One region of the Streptomyces sp. NPDC048278 genome, then DNA from elsewhere that is predicted to be linked to it. Evidence: riboswitches for the same ligand, from Rfam matches in the RefSeq annotation. Region 1 holds a riboswitch; each other region holds the start of a gene.
The links. A riboswitch is a leader RNA that binds a small molecule or an ion and turns the genes downstream of it on or off. The one in region 1 is predicted to bind thiamine pyrophosphate.
Positions count from the first base shown of each region.

Region 2: another riboswitch for thiamine pyrophosphate. It lies ahead of AB0D74_RS11330 (thiamine ABC transporter substrate-binding protein); the one in region 1 lies ahead of thiC (phosphomethylpyrimidine synthase ThiC).
Region 3: another riboswitch for thiamine pyrophosphate. It lies ahead of thiO (glycine oxidase ThiO); the one in region 1 lies ahead of thiC (phosphomethylpyrimidine synthase ThiC).

Region 1 is NZ_JBEZLP010000002.1:365,331-368,583, forward strand. Features, by position in the region: gene AB0D74_RS05195 (YibE/F family protein) at 1-1,328, opposite strand, end outside; TPP riboswitch at 1,400-1,577, shown strand; gene thiC (phosphomethylpyrimidine synthase ThiC) at 1,570-3,253, shown strand, end outside.
Region 2 is NZ_JBEZLP010000005.1:129,274-132,526, reverse strand. Features, by position in the region: gene rlmN (23S rRNA (adenine(2503)-C(2))-methyltransferase RlmN) at 575-1,681, shown strand; TPP riboswitch at 1,706-1,813, shown strand; gene AB0D74_RS11330 (thiamine ABC transporter substrate-binding protein) at 1,886-2,956, shown strand; gene AB0D74_RS11325 (iron ABC transporter permease) at 2,998-3,253, shown strand, end outside.
Region 3 is NZ_JBEZLP010000003.1:413,262-416,514, reverse strand. Features, by position in the region: gene thiS (sulfur carrier protein ThiS) at 1-5, opposite strand, end outside; gene thiO (glycine oxidase ThiO) at 2-1,171, opposite strand; TPP riboswitch at 1,169-1,280, opposite strand; gene AB0D74_RS08050 (FAD-dependent oxidoreductase) at 1,445-2,677, shown strand; gene AB0D74_RS08045 (Rv2175c family DNA-binding protein) at 2,786-3,151, shown strand; gene thiE (thiamine phosphate synthase) at 3,185-3,253, shown strand, end outside.

The DNA of each region.
Region 1 (3,253 bases):
AGCACGAGGGTGTTGACGACGGAGGCGATGTGGTCGCGGCCGATGCGGATGCCCGCCCGGTACAGCCCGCGCCAGCCCATCGTCGGGTTGGCCTCGTGCAGTTCCCAGACGGCCGAGGTCTGGGTCACCGTCACGTCGTCCAGGACGCCCAGCGAACCGATGATGACACCGGCGAGCAGCAGGCCGCTCATGTCGATCGAGGGGTACAGGCCGTGGATCAGGCCGGTGTTGTCGTCGGTGTTGCCGGTGAGCGCCGCCCAGTCGATGAACTCCGAGCCGAGCAGACCGATCAGGCACAGGGAGACCAGCGTGCCGAGCACCGCCACCGAGGTCCGGGCCGACAGCCCATGGCAGATGTACAGGGCGATCAGCATGATGGCGCTCGACCCGACCACCGCCATCAGCAGCGGATTCGAACCCTGCAGGATCCCCGGCAGGATGAACATGGTCAGCACCAGGAAGCTGACGGCCAGCGCGACCAGCGCCATCACACCGCGCAGCCGCCCCACCACCACGACGGCGAGCGCGAAGATCCCGGCCAGCAGGGCCATCGGGAACTTCCGGTTCACGTCGGTGACCGAGTACTGCAGGTCCCTGGGCGCGGAGGGCTCGTACGCGGCCACGACCTGCTCGCCCTCGTGCAGCTGCCGCGACTGGTCGGGCTGCACGATCTCGGTGAAGGTACGGCCCTTGTCCTTGCCGGTGTCGACCCGGACCGTGGCCTTCTTGCAGGTGCTGTCCTCCTCCTTCGAGGACGTGCCGTCGGCGGTGGAGGTGTCGCCGGTCGAGCCGCCTCCGGAGGCGTTGACCGACTTGCAGCTGACCGAGACGACCTTGGTGACCGTCGCCGCCTGCGTCTGGCGGTCGAAGCCGACGCCGGTGCGTTCGTGGGGCGGGGCGCCGCCGGGCCACAGCACCACCAGACCGACCACGACCGCCGCGGTGAAGGGGATGAGGATCGCCGCGATGACCTTGCGCAGATGCTTGGAGACGGGTGCGGCGGGGCCGTGGCTGTGGCTGTGCCCGTGCGAGTGGCCGTGACCGCCGCCGGGCCCGGAGCCGCCCTGGTCGGGGCCGGGAGCGGGCGAGTGGCCCTGGGCCTGGCCGTGGCCCCCGTTGCCCTGGGCCTCGTCGTGGCCGTGGGCATGGCCGTTGTCGTGATGGTGGGCGTGGCTGAGAGCCTGCCCGCGGTCGTACTGCTCGCCCTGCCCATGGATGTGTCCGTCACCGGCACCACGGCCCCCGTGGCCGGGTCCGCCGCCCTGCGGGGCGCCGTTGCCGCGCCGCGGGTCCGGGGGCGGATAGGGGTGCTGCTGTGTCGAGGTCACCGCCCGATCATCGCAAGAACGGCAGGGGCCCTCTGTTCACCGCGCCCGAATTGACGCTAGCGTGGAGGCACCTTTGCACACGCGGGAGCTCGGAGCACCGGGCTGAGAGGGCGCTGACCTCCGTATTCGCGATGTTTCACGTGGAACGAGTGATGTTTCACATGGAACGCCGCCCGACGGAAGCCGCTGCGTCGACCGCCGAACCTGTTACCGGGTAATGCCGGCGTAGGGAGTAGGTCTCATGACCAACAAGGACGTACGCACGCCTGCCTTCAGCCAGGACGAACAGCCCATTGCGGGCGAAAAGTCACCAGAGGCCGGGAAGTCCATCGGCTGGCACAAGGGGTATGTCGAGGGCTCTCGCCCCGACCTGCGGGTGCCGGTCCGTCAGGTGCACCTCACCAACGGGCAGTCGGTCACGCTCTACGACACCTCGGGCCCGTACACCGATCCGCTCGTCGAGACCGACGTCCGCCGGGGTCTGTCGCCGCTGCGGGAGAACTGGATCGTCGCCCGGGGCGACACCGAGGAGTACGCGGGCCGGCCCGTCCGTCCCGAGGACGACGGAATCAAGCACACCTCGCCGCGCGGTGGCCTGCGCAACCTGGACGCGGTCTTCCCGGGCCGCCCGCGCCAGCCGCGCCGCAGCCGGGGAGGCGAGGCGGTGACGCAGCTCGCCTACGCCCGCCGGGGCGAGATCACCCCGGAGATGGAGTACGTGGCCATCCGCGAGAACGTTTCTCCCGAGGTGGTCCGCGAGGAGATCGCGGCGGGCAGGGCCGTACTGCCCGCCAACGTCAACCACCCGGAGATCGAGCCGATGATCATCGGTAAGCGGTTCCTGGTGAAGGTCAACGCCAACATCGGCAACTCCGCGGTCACTTCCTCCATCGAGGAGGAGGTCGAGAAGATGACCTGGGCGACCCGCTGGGGCGCTGACACCGTCATGGACCTCTCCACCGGCCGCAACATCCACACCACCCGCGAGTGGGTGCTGCGCAACTCCCCCGTCCCCATCGGCACGGTGCCGCTCTACCAGGCGCTGGAGAAGGTCGACGGCAGGGCCGAGGAACTGACCTGGGAGATCTACAAGGACACGGTGATCGAACAGGCCGAGCAGGGCGTGGACTACATGACCGTCCACGCGGGCGTGCGCCTGCCGTACGTGCCGCTCACCGCCAACCGCAAGACCGGCATCGTCTCGCGCGGCGGCTCGATCATGGCGGCCTGGTGCCTCGCGCACCACAAGGAATCGTTCCTGTACGAGAACTTCGAGGAACTCTGCGAGATCCTCGCCGCCTACGACGTCACCTACTCACTGGGCGACGGGCTGCGCCCCGGCTCCATCGCGGACGCCAACGACGAGGCCCAGTTCGCGGAACTGCGCACGCTCGGGGAACTCAACCGGATCGCCAGGCGTTTCCACGTACAGACGATGATCGAAGGCCCGGGCCATGTCCCGATGCACAAGATCAAGGAGAACATCGACCTTCAGCAGGAGATCTGCGATGAAGCTCCGTTCTATACCCTCGGCCCGCTGACCACGGACGTCGCGCCGGCGTACGACCACATCACCTCCGGCATCGGCGCCGCGATGATCGCCTGGTGGGGCACGGCGATGCTCTGCTACGTCACGCCGAAGGAGCACCTGGGCCTGCCCAACCGGGACGACGTCAAGACCGGCGTCATCACCTACAAGATCGCGGCCCACGCGGCCGACCTCGCCAAGGGTCACCCGGGCGCGCAGGAGTGGGACGACGCGCTGTCCGACGCCCGCTTCGAGTTCCGGTGGGAGGACCAGTTCAACCTCGCCCTGGACCCGGACACGGCCCGCGAGTTCCACGACGAGACGCTTCCGGCGGAGCCGGCGAAGACGGCCCACTTCTGCTCCATGTGCGGGCCGAAGTTCTGCTCGATGAAGATCT
Region 2 (3,253 bases), on a different contig from region 1:
GCCCCGTTGGCTGGCCTGGACACGGATACGGCCCCTTGTGCTGCGGCTCGCCGGATGGGCATCGCGTTGTAGACGGTGCACCGATGTCATGACCTTGTTAGCCCTTGAAGGAGCCCTTGGTCCGCTCTTTCGCGCCCCGCACCCTGCCCCGCGCTTCGAGAGCGGCGCCTTTTGCGGCGAGGGTTTCCTTGTGCACCGCGTGCGCTGCCTTCCGCACAGTCTTTCCGACGACCTGTTCGGCCTTTGCCTTGGCTCTTTCTCCGGCACTCATCTCGATACCTCCACGTCACTGGCCAAGTGCCCCTGAGGCGGGGGTCACAACCACCGCAGGGACCAGCAGCCGCCTCAGCAGCATCCGCCGACCGAACACCGAGCGTCCTCGCACGCTGAGCCGCAGCTCAGAGGGTGGGCGACGTGATCCGTTTGTGAGCGGTTCAAGAGCCTGGCTTCGTCGGCCGGGCCGTCTGTGGGCCGTCCGAGGGGGATCGGCGACGACAGATGACGACCGTCGGTGACAGGAGTCCAGGTCGTGAGCCGCAGGTCACCCAAGTGGATCTGCGACACTGGTACCACCATGCCCAAGCCCGGAGAACTCACTTTCGTCGCGCCGCGCGGAGCCAAGAAGCCGCCGCGGCATCTCGCTGATCTCTCGCCTGCCGAGCGCAAGGATGCGGTGGCCGAGGTCGGGGAGAAGCCGTTTCGTGCCAAGCAGCTGTCGCAGCACTACTTCGCGCGGTATGCGCACGACCCCGAGCAGTGGACCGACATCCCGGCCGGGTCGCGGGACAAGCTGCGGGAGGCGCTGTTCCCCGAGCTGATGACGGTCGTGCGGCATCTGTCGACCGACGAGGGGACGACGCGCAAGACGCTGTGGCGGCTGTTCGACGGCACGCTCGTCGAGTCGGTGCTGATGCGGTACCCGGACCGGGTGACCATGTGCATCAGCTCGCAGGCGGGGTGCGGGATGAACTGCCCGTTCTGCGCGACCGGGCAGGCGGGACTGGACCGGAACCTGTCGACCGCCGAGATCGTCCACCAGATCGTGGACGGGATGCGGGCGCTCCGGGACGGGGACGTGCCCGGCGGGCCCGCGCGGCTCTCCAACATCGTCTTCATGGGGATGGGCGAGCCGCTCGCCAACTACAAGCGGGTGGTCGGGGCGATCCGGGCGCTCACCGATCCGGCCCCGGACGGGCTCGGGCTGTCGCAGCGCGGGATCACCGTCTCGACCGTCGGACTGGTCCCGGCCATCCACCGGTTCGCCGACGAGGGCTTCAAGTGCCGGCTGGCGATCTCGCTGCACGCCCCCGACGACGAACTGCGCGACACCCTCGTCCCCGTGAACACGCGGTGGAAGGTGCGCGAGGTCCTCGACGCCGGGTTCGAGTACGTCGAGAAGAGCGGGCGGCGGCTCAGCATCGAGTACGCGCTCATCCGCGACATCAACGACCAGGCGTGGCGGGGCGACCGGCTCGGGCGGCTGCTCAAGGGCAAGCCCGTGCACGTCAACCTCATCCCGCTGAACCCGACGCCGGGTTCGAAGTGGACCGCGTCGCGGCCGGAGGACGAGAAGGCTTTCGTCGAGGCGATCGAGGCGCACGGTGTACCGGTGACGGTCCGGGACACCCGTGGCCAGGAGATCGACGGCGCCTGTGGTCAGCTCGCGGCCACCGAGAGGTAATCTGAGGGCCGTACTCACATCTTCATATTCCGACAGGGGAGCGCCACAGCGCTGAGAGTGCGGCAATCGGGCCGCAGACCCTCTGAACCTCGCCCAGGTCATTCTGGGTAGGAAGTTCGGTCATCACTCAAGCTGTTGCGCCCTGCCCGCACACCGCGGGCAGGGCCGCGTCTCTTCCTGGTCAACCCCAGGAGGAAAACACCAGTGCACACAAGGACCTTCTTGGCCGCGGCCGTAGGGCTCGGCCTCGTCACGCTGTCCGCGTGCTCGTCGTCGTCGGGTTCCGAGGCCGACTCCAAGACCGTCACCCTGGTCAGCCACGACTCGTGGGCCGTCTCCAAGAACGTGCTCCAGGACTTCGAGAAGCAGTCCGGCTACAAGGTCAGGGTCCTCAAGGACGGCGACGCCGGGCAGGCCGTCAACAAGGCGATCCTGACCAAGGACAACCCGCAGGGCGACGTCTTCTTCGGCGTCGACAACACCCTGCTGTCCCGCGCCCTCGACAACGGGCTCTTCCAGCCGTACGAGGCCAAGGGGCTGGACCAGGTCGGCACGGACTACCAGCTCGACGCGGGCAAGCACCGGGTCACGCCCATCGACTACGGCGACATCTGCGTCAACTACGACAAGGCGTACTTCAGCAAGCACAAGCTGACCCCGCCGACGTCGTACGCCGACCTCGTCAAGCCGCAGTACAAGAACCTCCTCGTCACCGAGAACGCGTCCACCTCCTCGCCGGGGCTGGGATTCCTGCTCGGGAGCGCGGCCCAGTACGGCGACAGCGGGTGGCAGGGTTACTGGAAGCAGCTCAAGGCCAACGGTGTCAAGGTCGTCGACGGCTGGGAGCAGGCCTACAACGAGGAGTTCTCCGGCTCGGCCGGCGGCAGGAAGGCCGGCGGCGACCGGCCGCTCGTCGTGTCGTACGCCTCCTCGCCGCCCGCCGAGGTCATCTACGCCGACCCGAAGCCGAGCACCGCGCCCACCGGTGTCGCGACCGGCACCTGCTTCCGGCAGATCGAGTTCGCCGGGCTGCTGAGCAACGCGGGGAACACCAAGGGCGGCAAGGCGCTCATCGACTTCCTGGTCTCCAAGGAGTTCCAGGAGGACATGCCGCTGAACATGTTCGTGTACCCGGTGGTGAAGGGCGCGAGCGTGCCCGCCGAGTTCACCAAGTACGGTCCCGCCGCCCAGGACCCCGAGACCATGGCGCCCGACAAGATCGCCGCCAACCGTGACCAGTGGGTCAAGACGTGGACGTCACTCGTACTGAAGTAGCGGCCGGGAGCGGGCGCGGAAGTGCGGCGCGGCTCGGGTTGATGCTCGGGCCCGTCGCGTTCTTCGGCGTCTTCTTCGCCTGGCCGGTCGCGGCGATCGTCGCGCGCGGGCTGAAGGTCGACGGGGTGTGGCGGTTCGGGCGGATCGCCGACGTCCTCGGCCAGTCCGACATCCGGCACGTGCTCTGGTTCACCACCTGGCAGGCGCTCGCCTCCACCGCGCTCACCCTGCTGGCCGCGCTGCCCGCCGCCTACGTCTTCGCCCGCCTCGACTTCCCGGGCAGGCAGGTGCTGCGGG
Region 3 (3,253 bases), on a different contig from region 1:
TTCATGCGGTCTGCTCCACGAGTACGTCGGAAACCGGGCCGAAGCGCCTCGGTGTGAACGGACGGGCCTCCGCCGGCAGCTCGCCGCCGGTCAGCAGCTCGGCCATCACGTCTCCGGTGACCGGCGTGAGCAGCACCCCGTTGCGGTAGTGGCCGGTGGCCAGCAGCAGTCCGTCGAGGCGGGTCGGCCCGAGCAGCGGCGCGTTGTCGGGGGAGCCGGGGCGCAGCCCGGCCCGGGTCTCGGTCAGGGGCAGCTCGGTGATCCCGGGCACCAGCTCGTGCGCGTCGCGCAGCAGCTCGTACACGCCGCCCGCGGTGACCGCCGTGTCCCAGCCCAGCTCCTCGCTGGTCGCGCCGACCACCAGTTCGCCGTTCTCCCGGGGCACCAGGTAGATGTTCCCGCCGCGCACCACGGCCCGGACGGTCCGGCTGAGGAACGGCGCGTACGGGGCGGGCACGGTCAGCCGCAGCACCTGCCCCTTGACCGGCCGCACCGGCGGCAGCACGTCGTCGGGCACGCCCGCGAGCCGCCCGCTCAGGCTTCCGCCGGCGAGGACCACCTGCCCGGCGCCCCACGTGTCACCCGCGCGGGTGCGGACACCGGTGGCCCGCTCCCGCGCCACCTCCAGGCGCTCGGCCCAGTCGTGGTGGAACACCACCCCGGCCCGCTCGCACGCGGCCACCAGCGCGGCCGAGAGCCGGCGCGGGTCGATCTGGTGGTCGCCGTCGACCCGCAGCCCGCCGCGCACACCGGGCGCGAGCATCGGCTCCAGGCGCCGGCACTCCCGCCCGGACAGCCACTCGGACTCCAGGCCCGACTGCTGCTGGAGGGCGTGCAGCTCGCGCAGATGGGCGCGGTCGTCGGCGTCCAGCGCGACCGCGAGGGTGCCGCACCGCCGGTAGCCGAGGTCGTGGCCGGTGAGCTCGGTCAGCTCGGCGGCGAAGGCGGGATAGCGGCGCGCGGAGGCCAGGTTGAGCCCCAGCAGGGTCTGCTCGCCGTAGTGCAGCTCGGTGACCGCGGCCAGCATCCCGGCCGCGACCTGCGCGGCACCGCCGCCGGGCGCGGGGTCGACCACGGCGACGGCGAGCCCGCGCTGGGCCGCCCGCCAGGCCGTGACCAGGCCGATGATGCCGCCCCCGATGACGAGGACGTCGGACGTACGTGAGGACATGGGCGTCCAGCCCCTCCCTTCGCCGGCATGACCCGGATCAGGTTCGTACGGTCGGAGGCCGCCAGCCTCCCTCTCAGCCCGGTGCGTCCGGGCTCCCGCGTGTGCTTCCCCGCCACCCTAGCCCGCGGGGCTCCGCCCTTGTAAGACGGCCTCGGGCGGCGCTGTGGCCAGTGCGGCGGACAGCGCAGCGGAGAGTGCTGTGGAACAGGTCACTCGTCGCGCCCCTGACTGACTCTTTGTCAGTTGTCTATCGTTCTTGTCTATGGTGATCACGTGAGCGAGCAGACGCAGCGACGGAGCACGTCACAGACGCGGCGCGTGGTCGTCGTGGGCGCGGGCATGGCCGGGGTGCAGACCGCCGTCGCCCTGCGCGAGCAGGGGTTCACCGGGACCGTCACGCTGATCGGCGCCGAGCCGCACCAGCCGTACGACCGGCCGCCGCTCTCCAAGGCCGTACTGCTCGGCAAGTCGGAGGGGTCCGCCTTCGAGGTCGACTTCGAGGCGCTCGGCATCGAGCTGGCGCTCGGTCGCGAGGCCCTGGGCGTGCGCACCGCCGACCGCGAGCTGGACACCGGGACCGGACCGGTGCCGTACGACGTCCTGGTCCTCGCCACCGGCGCCGAGCCGATCACCCTGCCCGGCACCGAGGGCGTGCCCGGCGTGCATCTGCTGCGCACCCTGGACGACGCCGAGCGGCTGCGGCCCGTGCTGGCCCGGCAGCACGACATCGTGGTCGTCGGCGCCGGCTGGATCGGCGCCGAGTTCGCCACCGCGGCCCGCGAGGCCGGCTGCGCGGTCACCGTGGTCGAGGCCGCCGACCGTCCGCTCGCGGGAGCGCTTCCCGCCGAGGTCGCCGCGCCGATGGCCGCCTGGTACGCGGACAGCGGCACCGACCTGCGCACGCACGCGCGCGTGGCGGGCGTCGAACCCGGCGCGGTGGTGCTCGACGACGGCTCACGGCTGCCCGCGGGCGCCGTCGTGGTCGGCATCGGCGCCCGCCCCGCCACGGCCTGGCTGGCCGGCTCCGGCATCGAGCTGGGCACCCACCGCGAGGTGCTGGCCGACGACCGCCTGCGCACCGACGTCCCCGACGTCTACGCCGTCGGCGACTGCGCGTCCTTCCCGTCCGGCCGCTACGGCGAGCGCCTGCTGATCCACCACTGGGACAACGCCCTCCAGGGCCCGCGCACGGTCGCCGCCAACATCCTCGGCGAGACCGACGCCGTCTACGACCCGGTGCCGTACTTCTGGTCCGAACAGTTCGGCCGCTTCGTCCAGTACGCCGGCCATCACGCCGCCGCCGACCACCTGATCTGGCGCGGCGACCCGGCCGGCCCGTCCTGGAGCGTCTGCTGGCTCCGCGAGAACCGCCTGGTCGCCCTCCTGGCGGTAGGCCGCCCCCGGGACCTGGCCCAGGGCCGCCGCCTGATCGAGGCGGGGCGCCAGATGGACGCCGAGGCACTGGCGGACCCTGGACGCCCCTTGAAGGATGCGACGTACGGCTGAACGGCGCCCCGCACGGGGCGCGGGGAACCGCGCGACCAGCCCCCACCGCGCCGCACCCGAACAACGACCCATCGCGGCCCACCCGGCAATGCGCCTACCCTTGACCCCGTGACCGAGATTGACACGAAGATCGATGCTCTCGTCCCCGCCTGGCTCACCGTCCCCGACATCGCAGAGATGATGGACGTCGAGGTGACGCGCGTGCGCCAGCTGGTCAAGGAGGGCCAGCTCATCGCCGTCCGCCGCGGTGAGAACAGGGCACTGCACGTCCCCGCCGCCTTCATCGACGGCGACAAGGTCGTCAAGGGCCTGTCCGGGACCCTGACGCTCCTGCGGGACGACGGCTTCAGCGACGAAGAGATGCTGGAGTGGCTCTTCACTCCCGACGAGACCCTGCCCGGCACCCCCGCGCAGGCGCTCAGCGAGAATCGCGGCACGGAGGTGAAGCGCCGCGCCCAGGCGCTCGCCGTCTGAGGCAGCCAGTACCGACACCACGGGGGACCACCGATGACCGACACCGCCCGCGCCCAGCTGGCCGACGCCCGCCTCTACCTGTGCACGGACGCCCGTAAGGAG